DNA from 3 places in the Mesorhizobium sp. M0618 genome. Region 1 is predicted to be linked to each of the others. Evidence: riboswitches for the same ligand, from Rfam matches in the RefSeq annotation. Region 1 holds a riboswitch; each other region holds the start of a gene.
The links. Region 1 has a riboswitch for thiamine pyrophosphate ahead of thiB (thiamine ABC transporter substrate binding subunit). Riboswitches for the same ligand answer to the same signal wherever they lie in the genome.
Positions count from the first base shown of each region.

Region 1 (4,294 bases):
CAAGGACAAAACCGGCGCCTGTATCGGTGGCGCGTTCGAGCAGTGTCTTTGCGCCGGCACGGCGGTTCAGCGCCAGTGCCCGCCGCGCCATGGTCAGCGCCAGCGACAGCATCACCGAAAGCAGCGCCGACAGGAAGGCGAGCGCCGCGCTGGTCAGCGTTGCCTGCCGGACGGTGGCCTCGCTGGCCAAACGGCCGAGGTCCGCACCCAACCCGGCCACCACGGTTGCCGCCATCGGCCCAACGACGAACAGCAGCGCCAGGATGATGACTAGCGCGTTCAACCAGGTCTCGCTCCGATTGACCGAGAGATAGCGGCGTTGCGCGACCGGCAAATTGGTGTCGCCGACCACATTGGCGCCCAGGCGCGTCAGGGCCAGCACAACGATAAAGGTCAAGGCGATCTGCAACAGCGTCAGTGTAACGGCCCGCGCGGGATCGAAATCGAAGCGCAGCGCCTGGTAGATGCCGACCTCAAGCGTCGTCGCGGCCGGCCCGCCGCCGAGCGTCAGCACGATGGTGAAGGATGTGATGCAGAGCATGAACACCAGCCCGGCGACGCCGGGCAGTGCGGCGCGCAGCGTTGGCCATTCGATCAGCCGGAACGCCGGCCGCGCCGCCATGCCGAGCTGGCTCGCCAACCGCCATTGGTCGGCCGGTATGGTCTGCAGCGCCTCGAGGAACAGCCGCGTCGCCAGCGGCAGGTTGAAGAAGACATGGGCGACGAGGATGCCGGACAGGCCATAGATGCCCGGCCAGCTTCCCCCGCCGATCACGGCAAGCACGCCGGCGAAATAGCCGGCACGGCCATAAAGCGCCAGGATGCCGAGTGCTGCGACAATAGCCGGCAGCGCCAACGGCACGGCGAAGATCTGCAGGATGAAGGCGCGAGCGAAGAAACGTGGGTGCCGCGACAGAGCGCGCGCCACGAACAGCGCCGGGATGACCGAAAGCAGCGTCGAGAGCGCCGCTTGCCAGAGCGTGAAGCGAATGACGCGAAGCAGATAGGGATCGAAGGTTGCCCAGGCGCCCGAGAAATCATGGGCGCCCTCGAAAAGCAGGCCAGCAAACGCGCCGCCGATCAGCAGCGCGATTGCAGCGAGCGCGAGGGTGCCAGCGGTGATGCGGGGGTCAGACGCGCGTTGCACGCTGGACCACCATTCTTTCCATCGCGGCAATTACAAAGGATTGCGTTCCTTGGCGCCCCCCTCTGTCCTGCCGGACATCTCCCCCTCCAGGGAGGAGATCGGCCGTCACCCATGCTTCCGCTAGTCTCCAACGTTGCCGGACTATAACCAGCAACGACGCTGCCAATCTCCCCCCTTGAGGGGGAGATTGCCGGCAGGCCAGAGGGGGGTGGAGTGGCGCGAACATCAAAAGAACTCGCAAGCCTACTTGCTCATCACCGCCAGCCATTCATCGACCCAAGCCTTGCGGTTGGCAGCGACCTCTTGCGGGCTGAACAGCAAGGTCTTGGTCGGCTTGACCAGTTTGTCGAAGGCCGGATTGAGCGGCTTGTCGGTCTTGCCGGCCGGGAACATCCAGTTGGTCTCGGGGATGGCATCCTGGAATTTCGGCCCGGTCATGAAGGCGATGAACTTGGCCGCCAGCGGGTTCTTGGCCCCCGCCGTGGTGATACCCGCTACTTCTATCTGCAAATACTCGCCCTCCTCGAACGACGCTGCCTGATAGCGCTCTGTCTTCTCGGCGACCATGTGGTAGGCCGGCGACGTCGTGTAGGACAGCACCATCGGCGCCTCGCCCTTGGTGAACAGCCCATAGGCCTCGCTCCAGCCCGGCGTCACGGTCAGCACTTTCGCCTTGAGCTTGGCCCAGGCCTCGGGCGCCTTGTCGCCATAGACTGACTTGACCCACAGAAGCAGACCGAGGCCCGGCGTGGAGGTGCGCGGATCCTGGATGACGATCTTGTCATCGGCACTGCCCTCGACCAGCTCTTTCAGGCTTTTCGGCGGGATCTTCAGCTTCTCGGTGTCGTAGACGACGGCGAAATATCCGTAGTCAAAGGGGACAAAAGTATCGTCGCTCCAGCCACCCGGCACGTTGACATCAGTTACGCCGCCATGCGGCGCGAACAAGCCTGACGCCTTGGCATCGGCGGTGAGATTGGTGTCGAGGCCAAGCACGATATCGGCCTTGGTCGATGCGCCTTCCAATCTGACGCGGTTGAGCAGCGCGACGCCGTCGGCGACGGAGACGAACTCGACATCGCAGCCGCATTCGGCCTCGAACTCCTTCTTCACCACGGGACCCGGACCCCAGTCGGCGGTAAAGCTCTCATAGGTGTAGACGGTGAGTTTGTCCTTGGCCAAGGCCGGTCCGGACAGGACCACGGCCATTGCTGAGACTAGAGCGTATAAATGCGTGCGCATCGGCGCCTCCTTCGTTCGAATTGAAAGGAATTGAGGCGTCGGACTGTCCGAAACGTCTAATCCCTCCGCCGGTACAAACCGGATCAGGTTCAGCGGGTTGGCGAGACTGCCTCTCAGCCGGTCCGCGAAGATCGCGTCCGGCACCCCGTTAGAGCGTTTCGACACATAGGCCGGGCCGATCCCCCATGCAAGTGGGAGTTTGCCGCCTTCCGTTTCCCGTGCCGGGCTGGTAAGGGCCACACGATATGAGCACATTCACCATCCTGCTTGGCGGCGATCTCATCCGCACGCCACGGCTCGACCGCCAGGCCGAAGGCTCCCGCGTCATCGCCGCCGACGCCGGCATCGGGCATGCGCGGCTGCTGGGTCTCGTGCCCGAACTGTGGGTGGGCGATTTCGATTCCGTGCCAGCCAAGCTGCCTGACGATCTCGCTGCCGTGCCGCGCCGGACCTTCCCGGCGGAAAAGGACCAGACCGATGGCGAACTGGCCATTGCCGCCGCACTCGAGCGCGGCGCGACCCGCCTGGTGCTCGCCGGTGCTTTCGGCGGCAAGCGCGCCGACCACGCTTTCCTGCATCTGGCGCTTGCCCTCCGGCTGGCCGAGGCCGGGACTGATGTGCTCCTGACCAGCGGCGCCCAGGAGGGCATTCCCCTGCTGCGCGGAACGGCCGGCTTCGACTATGCCGATGGCACGCTGTTTTCGGTGCTCGGCTTTTCCGAGCTCGCCGGCCTGACCGTCACCGGCGCCAAATGGCCGCTGAACCACGTCAAGGTGGCGTTCGGTTCGTCGCTGACCATCTCCAACGAGGTCAAGTCCGACAAGACCGGGGGCCGCCTCGAAATCGCGCTCGGCCATGGCCGCGCGATGCTGCTCGCTCATCCCTATCCCTTACCTGAAAGCTGACATGGCCCCGCCTCTTCTCAACCTCGACGGGATAAAACTGACCTTCGGCGGCACGCCGCTGCTCGACGGCGCCGCCTTGACGGCTTCGGCCGGCGACAAGATTGCACTGGTCGGCCGCAACGGGTCGGGCAAGTCGACCCTGCTGAAGATCGCCGCTGGCCTGATCGAGCCGCAGGACGGCGAGGTGTTCCGCCAGCCTTCGGCAACTATCCGCTATTTGCCGCAGATGCCCGACATGGAGGGCTTTGCGACTGTCCGCGCCTATATCGAGGCCGGGCTTGGCCCTGCCGACGATCCCTACCGCGCCAGCTATCTGATGGAGCATCTCGGACTGTCGGGTGAGGAACGTCCGAACGATCTGTCGGGCGGCGAGGCGAGGCGTGCTGCCCTTGCCCGCGTCATGGCGCCGGAGCCAGACATCCTGCTGCTCGATGAGCCGACCAACCATCTCGACCTCTCGGTCATCGAATGGCTGGAAGAAGAACTCATCCGCACCTCCTCGGCACTGATCGTCATCTCGCACGACCGCCGCTTTCTCGAACGTGTGTCGCGCGCCACCATCTGGCTCGATCGCGGCCAGACCCGCAGGCTGGACAAGGGCTTTGGCCATTTCGAGGAATGGCGCGACCTGGTCCTGGAGGAAGAAGAGCGCGAGCAGCATAAACTCGGCCGCCAGATCGTTCGCGAAGAGCATTGGCTGCGCTACGGCGTGACGGCGCGGCGCAAGCGAAACATGCGCCGGCTCGGCGAGTTGCAGACCATGCGCCAGCGTTTTCGCGGCCATCGCGGTGCCGAAGGGTCGGCGACCATGGTGGCGAGCGACGCCGCCGAGTCCGGCAAGCTGGTGATCGAGGCGAAGAACATCGAGAAGAGCTTTGGCGATCTCACCGTGGTCAAGGGGTTTTCGACCCGCATCCAGCGCGGCGATCGCGTCGGCCTGGTCGGGCCGAACGGCGCCGGCAAGACGACGCTCTTGAAGATGCTAACCGGCGAGATGAAG
Region 1 covers NZ_JAMYQH010000030.1:46,944-51,237, reverse strand. The annotation lists gene thiP (thiamine/thiamine pyrophosphate ABC transporter permease) at 1-1,147, opposite strand, end outside; gene thiB (thiamine ABC transporter substrate binding subunit) at 1,391-2,389, opposite strand; TPP riboswitch at 2,433-2,547, opposite strand; gene NKJ04_RS26580 (thiamine diphosphokinase) at 2,635-3,294, shown strand; gene NKJ04_RS26575 (ABC-F family ATP-binding cassette domain-containing protein) at 3,296-4,294, shown strand, end outside.

Region 2 (4,294 bases), on a different contig from region 1:
GTGGCTGAGCTATGAGCGGCGCGCCGGTCTCGTCCGCCGGCAGGTAGAGATCACCGCCCTCGCGGTATTTCGCCGCCATCGCCGCCATGCCCTCTTTCTGCGCCTCGGCACGGATATCGTGAGAGATGCGCATCGAGCAGAATTTCGGTCCGCACATCGAGCAGAAATGCGCCACCTTGTGCGCTTCCTTGGGCAAAGTCTGGTCGTGGAAGGACCGCGCGGTTTCCGGGTCGAGCGACAGATTGAACTGGTCCTCCCAGCGGAACTCGAAGCGCGCGCGCGAAAGCGCATCATCCCTGACTTTCGCTGCCGGATGGCCCTTCGCCAGATCGGCTGCATGGGCGGCGATCTTGTAGGTGATCACGCCAATCTTGACGTCGTTGCGGTCGGGAAGGCCGAGATGCTCTTTCGGCGTGACGTAGCAAAGCATTGCGGTGCCGAACCAGCCTATCATGGCGGCACCGATGCCGGAGGTGATGTGGTCATAGCCCGGCGCGATGTCGGTCGTCAGCGGGCCAAGCGTGTAGAACGGAGCCTCACCGCAGACGGCGAGCTGCTTTTCCATGTTCTGCTTGATCTTGTGCATCGGCACGTGGCCGGGGCCTTCGATCATTACCTGGCAATCCTTCGCCCAGGCGATCTGCGTCAGTTCGCCGAGCGTTTCCAACTCGGCAAATTGCGCCGCGTCGTTCGCATCGGCGATCGAGCCTGGACGAAGACCGTCGCCGAGCGAGAAGGAGACGTCGTAGGCTCTGGCGATGTCGCAGATCTCGGCGAAGTGCTCGTAGAGGAAGCTTTCCCGGTGATGGTGCAGGCACCATTTTGCCATGATCGAGCCGCCGCGCGAGACGATACCCGTGACCCGGTCAACGGTCAGCGGGATGTAATGCAGCCGCACGCCGGCGTGGATGGTGAAATAGTCGACGCCTTGCTCGGCCTGCTCGATCAGCGTGTCGCGGTAGACCTCCCAGGTCAGGTCCTCGGCAATGCCGCCAACCTTCTCGAGCGCCTGGTAGAGCGGCACCGTGCCGATCGGCACCGGCGCGTTGCGGACGATCCATTCGCGGATGTTGTGGATGTTGCGGCCGGTCGACAGGTCCATCACCGTATCGGCGCCCCAGCGGATCGCCCAGACCATTTTTTCGACCTCTTCGGCCATCGATGATGTGACGGCGGAGTTGCCGATGTTGGCGTTGATCTTGACCAGGAAATTGCGGCCGATGATCATTGGCTCGCTCTCGGGATGGTTGATGTTGGCGGGGATGATCGCCCGTCCGCGCGCCACCTCGTCACGCACGAATTCGGGCGTGACGAAATCGGGCAGCGTCGCGCCGAAAGCCTCGCCGTCGCGCTCAAGCTTGCCGCGTAGGATCTCGCGACCAAGGTTCTCGCGGATGGCGACGAACTCCATTTCTGGCGTGATGATGCCGGCGCGCGCATAGGCAAGTTGGGTCACCGCCTTGCCCTGCTTGGCCTTGAGCGGCCGATTGCGTATCGGAAATTCCGGTGTCAGGCGCTCGCCGGTGGCGTATCCATTGTCTTCCGGCCGGACGTGGCGGCCGTCGCAGTCCTCGACATCGCCGCGCGCCAAGATCCATTCGTGGCGAAGCCGGGCCAGGCCTTTTTGGATGCTGGTTTCGACAGCCGGATCGGTATAGGAGCCCGACGGGTCGTAGACGGTGACGGGCGGTTCGCCGGCTGTCGGATGGACGGAGATTTCGCGCATCGGCACCCTGATCTGCGGGTGGATGGCACCGGGCTTGTGGATCTTACGCGAAGCAGGCAGCGGTCCCGTCGACACGGCGGGGGTGAGGGCATTCATCTTGAGGCTCCTTTGCTCATGCATTGGAGACCCAGTTCTGTGCCGGAAGGATGAAAAGACGCTTCTGTCTACCTGCCGAAACAGGACCTCGGGCGTGAACTCCCGCAGAGCGCTTGCACCGTCCCTACGCCAGTATGAACTGGATCAGGTTCAACGGGTCACTGCGCCGCGAAAGCCAGCAGTATCTCAGCCCCTTGCCGGGACTCCCCTGGTGAATGCCTCAAGTTGAACGGGCCGGGGTTGTCTTGTCAAGCGCGTGTTCGTCCTGCGGCGGCGGTGGGCGGCAATCAAATTGGGCCCAAATTGGCCCGACGGCCTCGCCACGGGTCGCGGAGAAGTTCCGCGGGAGATAGGGCAGGTGTGGCCAAAGCTGCATTTGCCTCGTCAAACTTGATGTGACATTGACGTAGACGGAACTGCTGCGTTTCAAGGATCTTAAGCCGTCATTGCCTGATCGGAACAGAACTGGTGGGCCGCCCGAACGCCCCACAAACATCGTGCTCTCGATCACCTCCTATTGTCGCCGGAAAAGGGGTGATCGACCAATCGATCAAGGCGACCGCTCGCTGAAGGGCGCCCTCGGTTTCAGCACGGCTGGGCGAAGTGGCAATGACATGTCCAATCCAGTCTCGGAAATCCCCCTTCCTGACGATCGGTGTCTTGGGTTCAACATTCAATTTGACCTCGGCCACACCTAATATAGCAGCTGCCTGAGTGTCGCCACCAATCCAGTCGAGGGTGCCATCTTGATCAGGAAGCAGGAATCGCGCGGCCGCAGTATGCGAATGCTTTTTGCGCAGATCCCATTCCTCGCCAATGACAAGCTTGATGTGCTCGGTGACGAGGTCGACACCGTAAGCTAACTGGACCAGTTGAGGGTCGGGCGCGCCACTAAGACGCGGATTGACTTCAATGACAACTGGACCGCGTTTCGTGCACCGGAGTTCAATGTTAGTTGGCCCCCAGCCAAGGCCGAGAGCCCGCAAACAGCTCAGCGAAACATCGGCGATGCGCTCACGCTCCTGATCGGTTAGCAGGGCCGGATACGTCACCTCACGTATGACGAAATGGGGGAGGGGACCAAAGTCATTGGCGCAAATCGCAACGACCTCATTCCCCATAACATTAATGCTATAGAACGGGCCCTGTGCGAATTCTTCGACGAGTATTTTCGGTGTAGACCGCCATATGTGCTTTCCGCCCAATAGATAGGTCGTATGTTCGGCTACGTCTTCGAGGCTGCGGCACAATCGGACACCCATGCTGCCGCTGCCTACTGCCGGCTTAAGAATCACGGGCAGGCCGATCTCTGCAGCCGAGCTTTCTACCTCCGCCGCATTCGTTGCCAACCGATAAGCCGGTATTGGAACGCCGGCCTGCGCGAGGAGTTGGCGTTGCTTGAATTTGTCGCAGCTTCGTTCAATCGATTCAGGGTTCGGTCCCGGTAGATCGAAATGCCGGCAAAGCTTGCCAACTGTCGCATAGATTGATTCATGGTCCCCGGCAAAGCCAGTAATGCCAGCAATGTCGTGGGTAGCACGCAGCCGCGAACTTTCGCGGACCAACGCTTCGAGATTGCCAGTGTCGACACGGATTGCCTCAACGTTTTCCGCCGAAAGATAGTCGTACCGAGGTGGATCAGCCGTCAGAGTAATTGGATGAAGACCAAGACACTGAGCCGCTTGGACGTATAGCTGACCAGTACCCCTATGGCCTTCGACCAATATGAGCGCTCTTCTTCTTACCATTGCTGTTAATCCCGATGTTGCGTGCTGGCGGCGGTCCGAGGGTACCGGCGTCACTTTTATGGCCGTGCCGGACCTCAGACTCGCGGTGCCGTACCATTGTCAACGACTGACGGTTGTAAAAATCTTGTAAATTGATTTGAAGGATCTGTTGCAGCGTTGTTGATTAGGGCGGCGTCGGAGGCTTGCTCGTGTGTGATCCCGTGGGCCTTGGCGTGGCCTACCTCTCGGGTAGGGCACGCCAAGCCACATCAAACTCGCAGCACAAGAACATGCGCTCTGGTCATACCGGCTCATGGTGAGCCCTGAATCTGGAACCGGCCGATGTGTAAGCAGCGAGTCGTCAAACAGCCCCATTCAATCATGGAGTCACATCATTTAAGATCGCGAAAGCTGTCATTGCGGGTTACGGAACTGCTTTCCGATGACATTCGAAGATGCGATCGGGCGTCAGAACCGGATCGCGGACCGCCGCTTCCACCTCGGCGAGCCCGGCTGATATAATCAGGTCTGAGGCTGCGCGCCCTGTCGTTCCCAGCATTTACATTAGGCAGCCTTGCCAAGATTGTCCCGCAGCAGAACCTGCCTGAGCGCATCGACGAACGTCCGAATATCTGTCGTACTATGGGCAGGCGTAACCGTCACCCTGAACCGCTCGGTTCCCACCGGAACACTCGGCGCCAGAATTGGCTGAACGTATATTCCATGCTGATCTAGAAGCTGGCGG
Region 2 covers NZ_JAMYQH010000033.1:26,347-30,640, reverse strand. The annotation lists gene thiC (phosphomethylpyrimidine synthase ThiC) at 1-1,822, opposite strand, end outside; TPP riboswitch at 1,926-2,042, opposite strand; gene NKJ04_RS27660 (ATP-grasp domain-containing protein) at 2,266-3,570, opposite strand; gene NKJ04_RS27655 (aminotransferase class I/II-fold pyridoxal phosphate-dependent enzyme) at 4,114-4,294, opposite strand, start outside.
Region 2: linked by a shared signal. The riboswitch ahead of thiC (phosphomethylpyrimidine synthase ThiC) and the one ahead of thiB (thiamine ABC transporter substrate binding subunit) in region 1 are both predicted to bind thiamine pyrophosphate.

Region 3 (4,294 bases), on a different contig from region 1:
CGCGATAGAAGCCCTTGTCGCGGGCGACGAACAGTCCGATGTGGTTGGTGTTGACCGTCCAGTCGAGGGCAACGGTGACCTTTTGTGCCGATTGTGCTTGGGCTCGCCCCGATCCGGCAATGAGCGGAAGGCCTGTGGCAAGGGTCAGCAACAAGGCCTGCCGGCGCGTCAAGTCAGTCATGATCGTGTCCTTTGGATGGGGTGGCGTTGACGATGATGTCGAGAATCTCGGCCTCGAGCGTACTTGCCTGGCGCGCGGCATCGCCGCCAAGGCTGCGCGGGCGCGGCAGCGGCACCTTAATTTCACGCACGATGCGGGCCGGGCGCGCCGACAGCACATAGATGCGGTCGGACAGGAACACGGCTTCGCGCACGTCATGGGTGATCAGGAGCGCCGTCCAGCGATGATGCCGCCACATCTGTTCCAGCCAGCGCTGCATGGCCGTGCGGGTCAGCGCGTCGAGCGCGCCGAACGGCTCGTCGAGCAAAAGCATGTCGCGTTGCTGCACCACCGTGCGCAGCAAGGCCGCGCGCTGGCGCATACCGCCGGACAGTTGCGCTGGAAAATGCCGCTCGAAGCCGGCAAGCCCGAATTCGGCAAACAACGGCGCAACGCGCACCCGCGCCGCCTGTCTCCTCATGCCTTGGACTTCGAGCCCGAGCGTCGCGTTGTCGAGGATGCGCCGCCACGGCATCAGCGCGTCACGCTGCGGCATGAAGGCGAAATGCCTGCCGTGGTCGTCGAGCGGCGCGCCGTCGAACAACATCTCGCCCTCGCCATGCTCGGCGCCGGTCAGAAGCTGAAAGAGCGTCGATTTGCCGGCGCCCGAGGGTCCAAGAATCGAGACGAATTCACCAGCGCCGACGCTAAGCGAAATATCGGCCAGCACGTCGAGCCGACCGAACGCCTTGCGCACGTGCCGCAGTTCCAGCCGGCTCATCGCCAGGCTCCCTTCCCGGCGGTTTCCTTGCCGGCCCGCTCCCAGGGCATCGCAAGGCGCTGCAGCAGTACAGTCAACCCGAACAGGACAAGGGTCAGGGCAGCGCTCACTCCGACGGCGGCAAGAACCAGGTCAGGACGGAAATTGTTCTTGGCGTTGAGCATGTAGATGCCCAGCCCCTTCGCGGCCCCCGCATATTCGGCGAAGATCGCGCCGACCACGGCGTAGGTGATGGAGATCCTCAAGCCAGCGAAGAAATAGGGCAGCGCCGAAGGCAGCCGTGCCAGCACGAAGATGCGCCAGCGCCCTGCCCCCATGGCGCGCAGCATTTGCCCGATCTCGGCCTCGGTCGACTCATAACCCTCGACCAATGCAACCAGCATCGGAAAGAAGGTAACCAGCGCCACCAGCATGATCTTGGGCGCCAGCCCGAAGCCGAACCACAGCACCACCAGCGGCGCGATGGCCACCAGCGGCAAGGTCTGGCTGACGATGAAGACGGGAAACAGCGCACGCCGCAGCGGCTGGAAGAAGTCGACCAGCATCGACAGCACGAAGGCGGCGCTGAGCGAACAGGCAAAGCCGAGCAGCGTGGCGCCGATGGTCGGAATGGCGTTGTCGGCCAGCGCCTGGCGATTGAGCAGCGCTTGCTCGAAAACGCGCGACGGCGCCGGCAGCATCGTCGGCCTGATGCCGGAATAGGTGGCATAAAGCTCCCACGCCACTAGGAGCAAACCGACCGAGATCATGGCCGGCATTGCCTTGACAAGAAGGCCCGCGATCGGGCGCGAAGCGAATGATGATGAGACCACGGGAGATAACCTTTGACGGCCGCGCGGATGCGGCGGCAGCTTCAGACAGCCGACGGGCTGTTGGCCGAGACCGTGACGTCGAGGGTTACGTGGCCGGCGCCTGGTCCGAAGCGGCAGAAGGCCTCGTCCAGCGCCGAAAAGATCGCACCGGCATCACCGCGCAGTTTCGTGCAGAAATGCTTGGAACGCTCATAGACGCCGGACTGCTTGAGAAAATCGATGCAGCCGTAGATCTCGTCCATGTGGTCGTCGGTGCCCATCACATAGAGCGAGAACTGCGCCGCCGCCGGCTGGCCGGTGGCAGCAGCATTGCGCACCGCCGCGATGGCCGCATCCTTGCGCGGGCCGAGTGGCCCGACAGGCCCGCCAAGTGCATCGGAGCGGCAGATCGGATCATCCGGCTCGCCAGGGCACCCGCGCGAGATGGTGGCCGACAACACGCAATGTTTGCCGCTACGTGCCGCCGCCACGAAGAGGTCGCGCATGGCGGGAAACAGCACTTCGGGCGACCCGACCAGCAAGGTCGAGATGTCGTCGGTCTCGATCCTGAGCTTGTCGCGCCAGGGATCGAGCGCACCGAGCGCGCCAAGAATGACACCGACGAATTCGTCGGTCATGGGGTATAGGGAAATCTGTGCGCCTGAAAACATCGCCCGCCTCGCTCCGCTGGTATTACCCAGATCAGCTTCTAGGGTCTGTGGGCTTGCCGCCCCCGTCTCAGCCCCGACCGTACGGAGCACCCCTGTGGATGTGCGCCTTAAAGCATCATTCGAGTTCAAGGGAAAGCCGTTTTTTCAGAGCACTGCGCCAAAAGCATTGCGCCAGTCACGGTGCGCCTGAGCGGAATTTTGTCGGGAACCTTCGCCGCCGCGACCGGTTGTCCCCACAGTCGCAACGCGATCACTTTCGTAGAAAATAAGCGACGACTTCACAGAAATGGAGACAAACCATGTTCATGAAAATCCTCGCAGCTTCGGTTCTCACCATTGGTCTGGCCACGTCAGCCATGGCGCAAAGCGCCGGCAGCAACAACGCAAATGGAAGCGGCAGCGGCAAGTCGGTGACGGTTGAGCCGAACACGCCGGCTTCCCCGAATACGATCGAGCCGGACACTGTCGACCCGGGCACGACCAACAGCACGACTGGCACGGTAGGGGACATGAATTCGAACGCGGATCAGAATTGCCCGACCAACCCGCAAGGCGCGCAGCCGGACGCCGATGGTAACGCGACGGCGCCAACGGTAAACGATAATCATTGTGGCAAGTAACCACGTCGCAAACGGATGAAGCCGCTGGGCATCGCCCAGCGACTTCATCCGTTTTTCTGGTCCGCAGCACTCGCTTTGCCGAACAGCCGGATTTCTGGAGCGGGTCTCCCGGCGGGCGGGCGCGAAAATAGGTGTTTCGAATTGAGCAGCCGTTTGAGCACTCTACCGTAGGTAAAATACAGGACCCGACCGTTGGCGAGATCAAATTCCACTGTTCCCCACCGCCTGACCGGAGCCTTTCCTGTGCAGGGCCCCAGCCTTCTGATCTGGAATCCCAGCCTGACTTTGCGCGTTCCGATTTCAAGATAGATGCCTGGCAGAAGGCCAAGCACATGCCATAGCCGTACAACATGCTCGACCGACATGGCCGGCGAGATTATCAGGTGGCTGGGCTGAAGCCGCGCCCAGACGAAATCGCCTTTCGGCTGCGGCATTCCTGACAACAGCCCCCGGCAGTAGGTCGGCACCGCCTCGCTCACCAGAATCCGCATAGCGGTTGCCGTGCTGTCGACCAGGGCTTCTCTCGATGTCCAGTCAGCTTCGGAAAACGGCACCTGCCCGAGAATGTCACCCTCGTCAAAACCGGCGGACATCTTGTGGAGCGTGACGCCGCCATGAGCCGCATGCCGGCCGTCCACGGCCAAGCGCTGGATCGGGTGGGGCCCTCGATAGTCGGGGAGCAGCGCCGGGTGGAGGTTGACCCCGCCTTTGGAAAAATGGCCAAGAACCTCTTGAGGGATCAAGACAGGCAAAGTGTAGCAGACCAGCACATCGGCGCGGACGTCAGACAATTGCCGACCAAGCGCATTCCAATCGTAAGGGCGGCCAAATTCGATCAACTTGACAGGCGTGTTACCGATAAACCGCCTGAGCAGCAGCTTGCGTTGAAGCCTTCGCCGGAAATTGCCAATGCTGAAACCAGTGGGACGACGCCGGAACCCGGGCACGATGATCGCGCCAATTGCATTTCCAGCCTCTAGCCAGCCGGCGAGCAGAGGCCCGGTATAGTTAGAGATATCGAGGACAAAAACGGCTGTGATCGGCTCCGAGTGATCGGTCGATTCGATCGGCCTCATCTTCGGCGGCTCAAACGGGCCGACAGATCAGGGCGAGCTTGTCAGGTCGGCTGAGTGGAAGGCGATGCCAAGGCAGTGACAACCGAAAGACGCTCGCGTTTTACAAACACTGGCTTTTCGTAAACTTTTTTCACGGCCCGTCTCCCGAAATCAACTCTTCCTGCGCAGTTGGACCGCGATACGGCAGGCTGTCAA
Region 3 covers NZ_JAMYQH010000005.1:189,852-194,145, reverse strand. The annotation lists gene NKJ04_RS08285 (ABC transporter substrate-binding protein) at 1-181, opposite strand, end outside; gene NKJ04_RS08280 (ABC transporter ATP-binding protein) at 174-941, opposite strand; gene NKJ04_RS08275 (ABC transporter permease) at 938-1,699, opposite strand; gene NKJ04_RS08270 (YkoF family thiamine/hydroxymethylpyrimidine-binding protein) at 1,795-2,403, opposite strand; TPP riboswitch at 2,394-2,507, opposite strand; gene NKJ04_RS08265 (RodZ family helix-turn-helix domain-containing protein) at 2,703-3,023, shown strand; gene NKJ04_RS08260 (formyltransferase family protein) at 3,068-4,099, opposite strand; gene NKJ04_RS08255 (hypothetical protein) at 4,230-4,294, opposite strand, start outside.
Region 3: linked by a shared signal. The riboswitch ahead of NKJ04_RS08270 (YkoF family thiamine/hydroxymethylpyrimidine-binding protein) and the one ahead of thiB (thiamine ABC transporter substrate binding subunit) in region 1 are both predicted to bind thiamine pyrophosphate.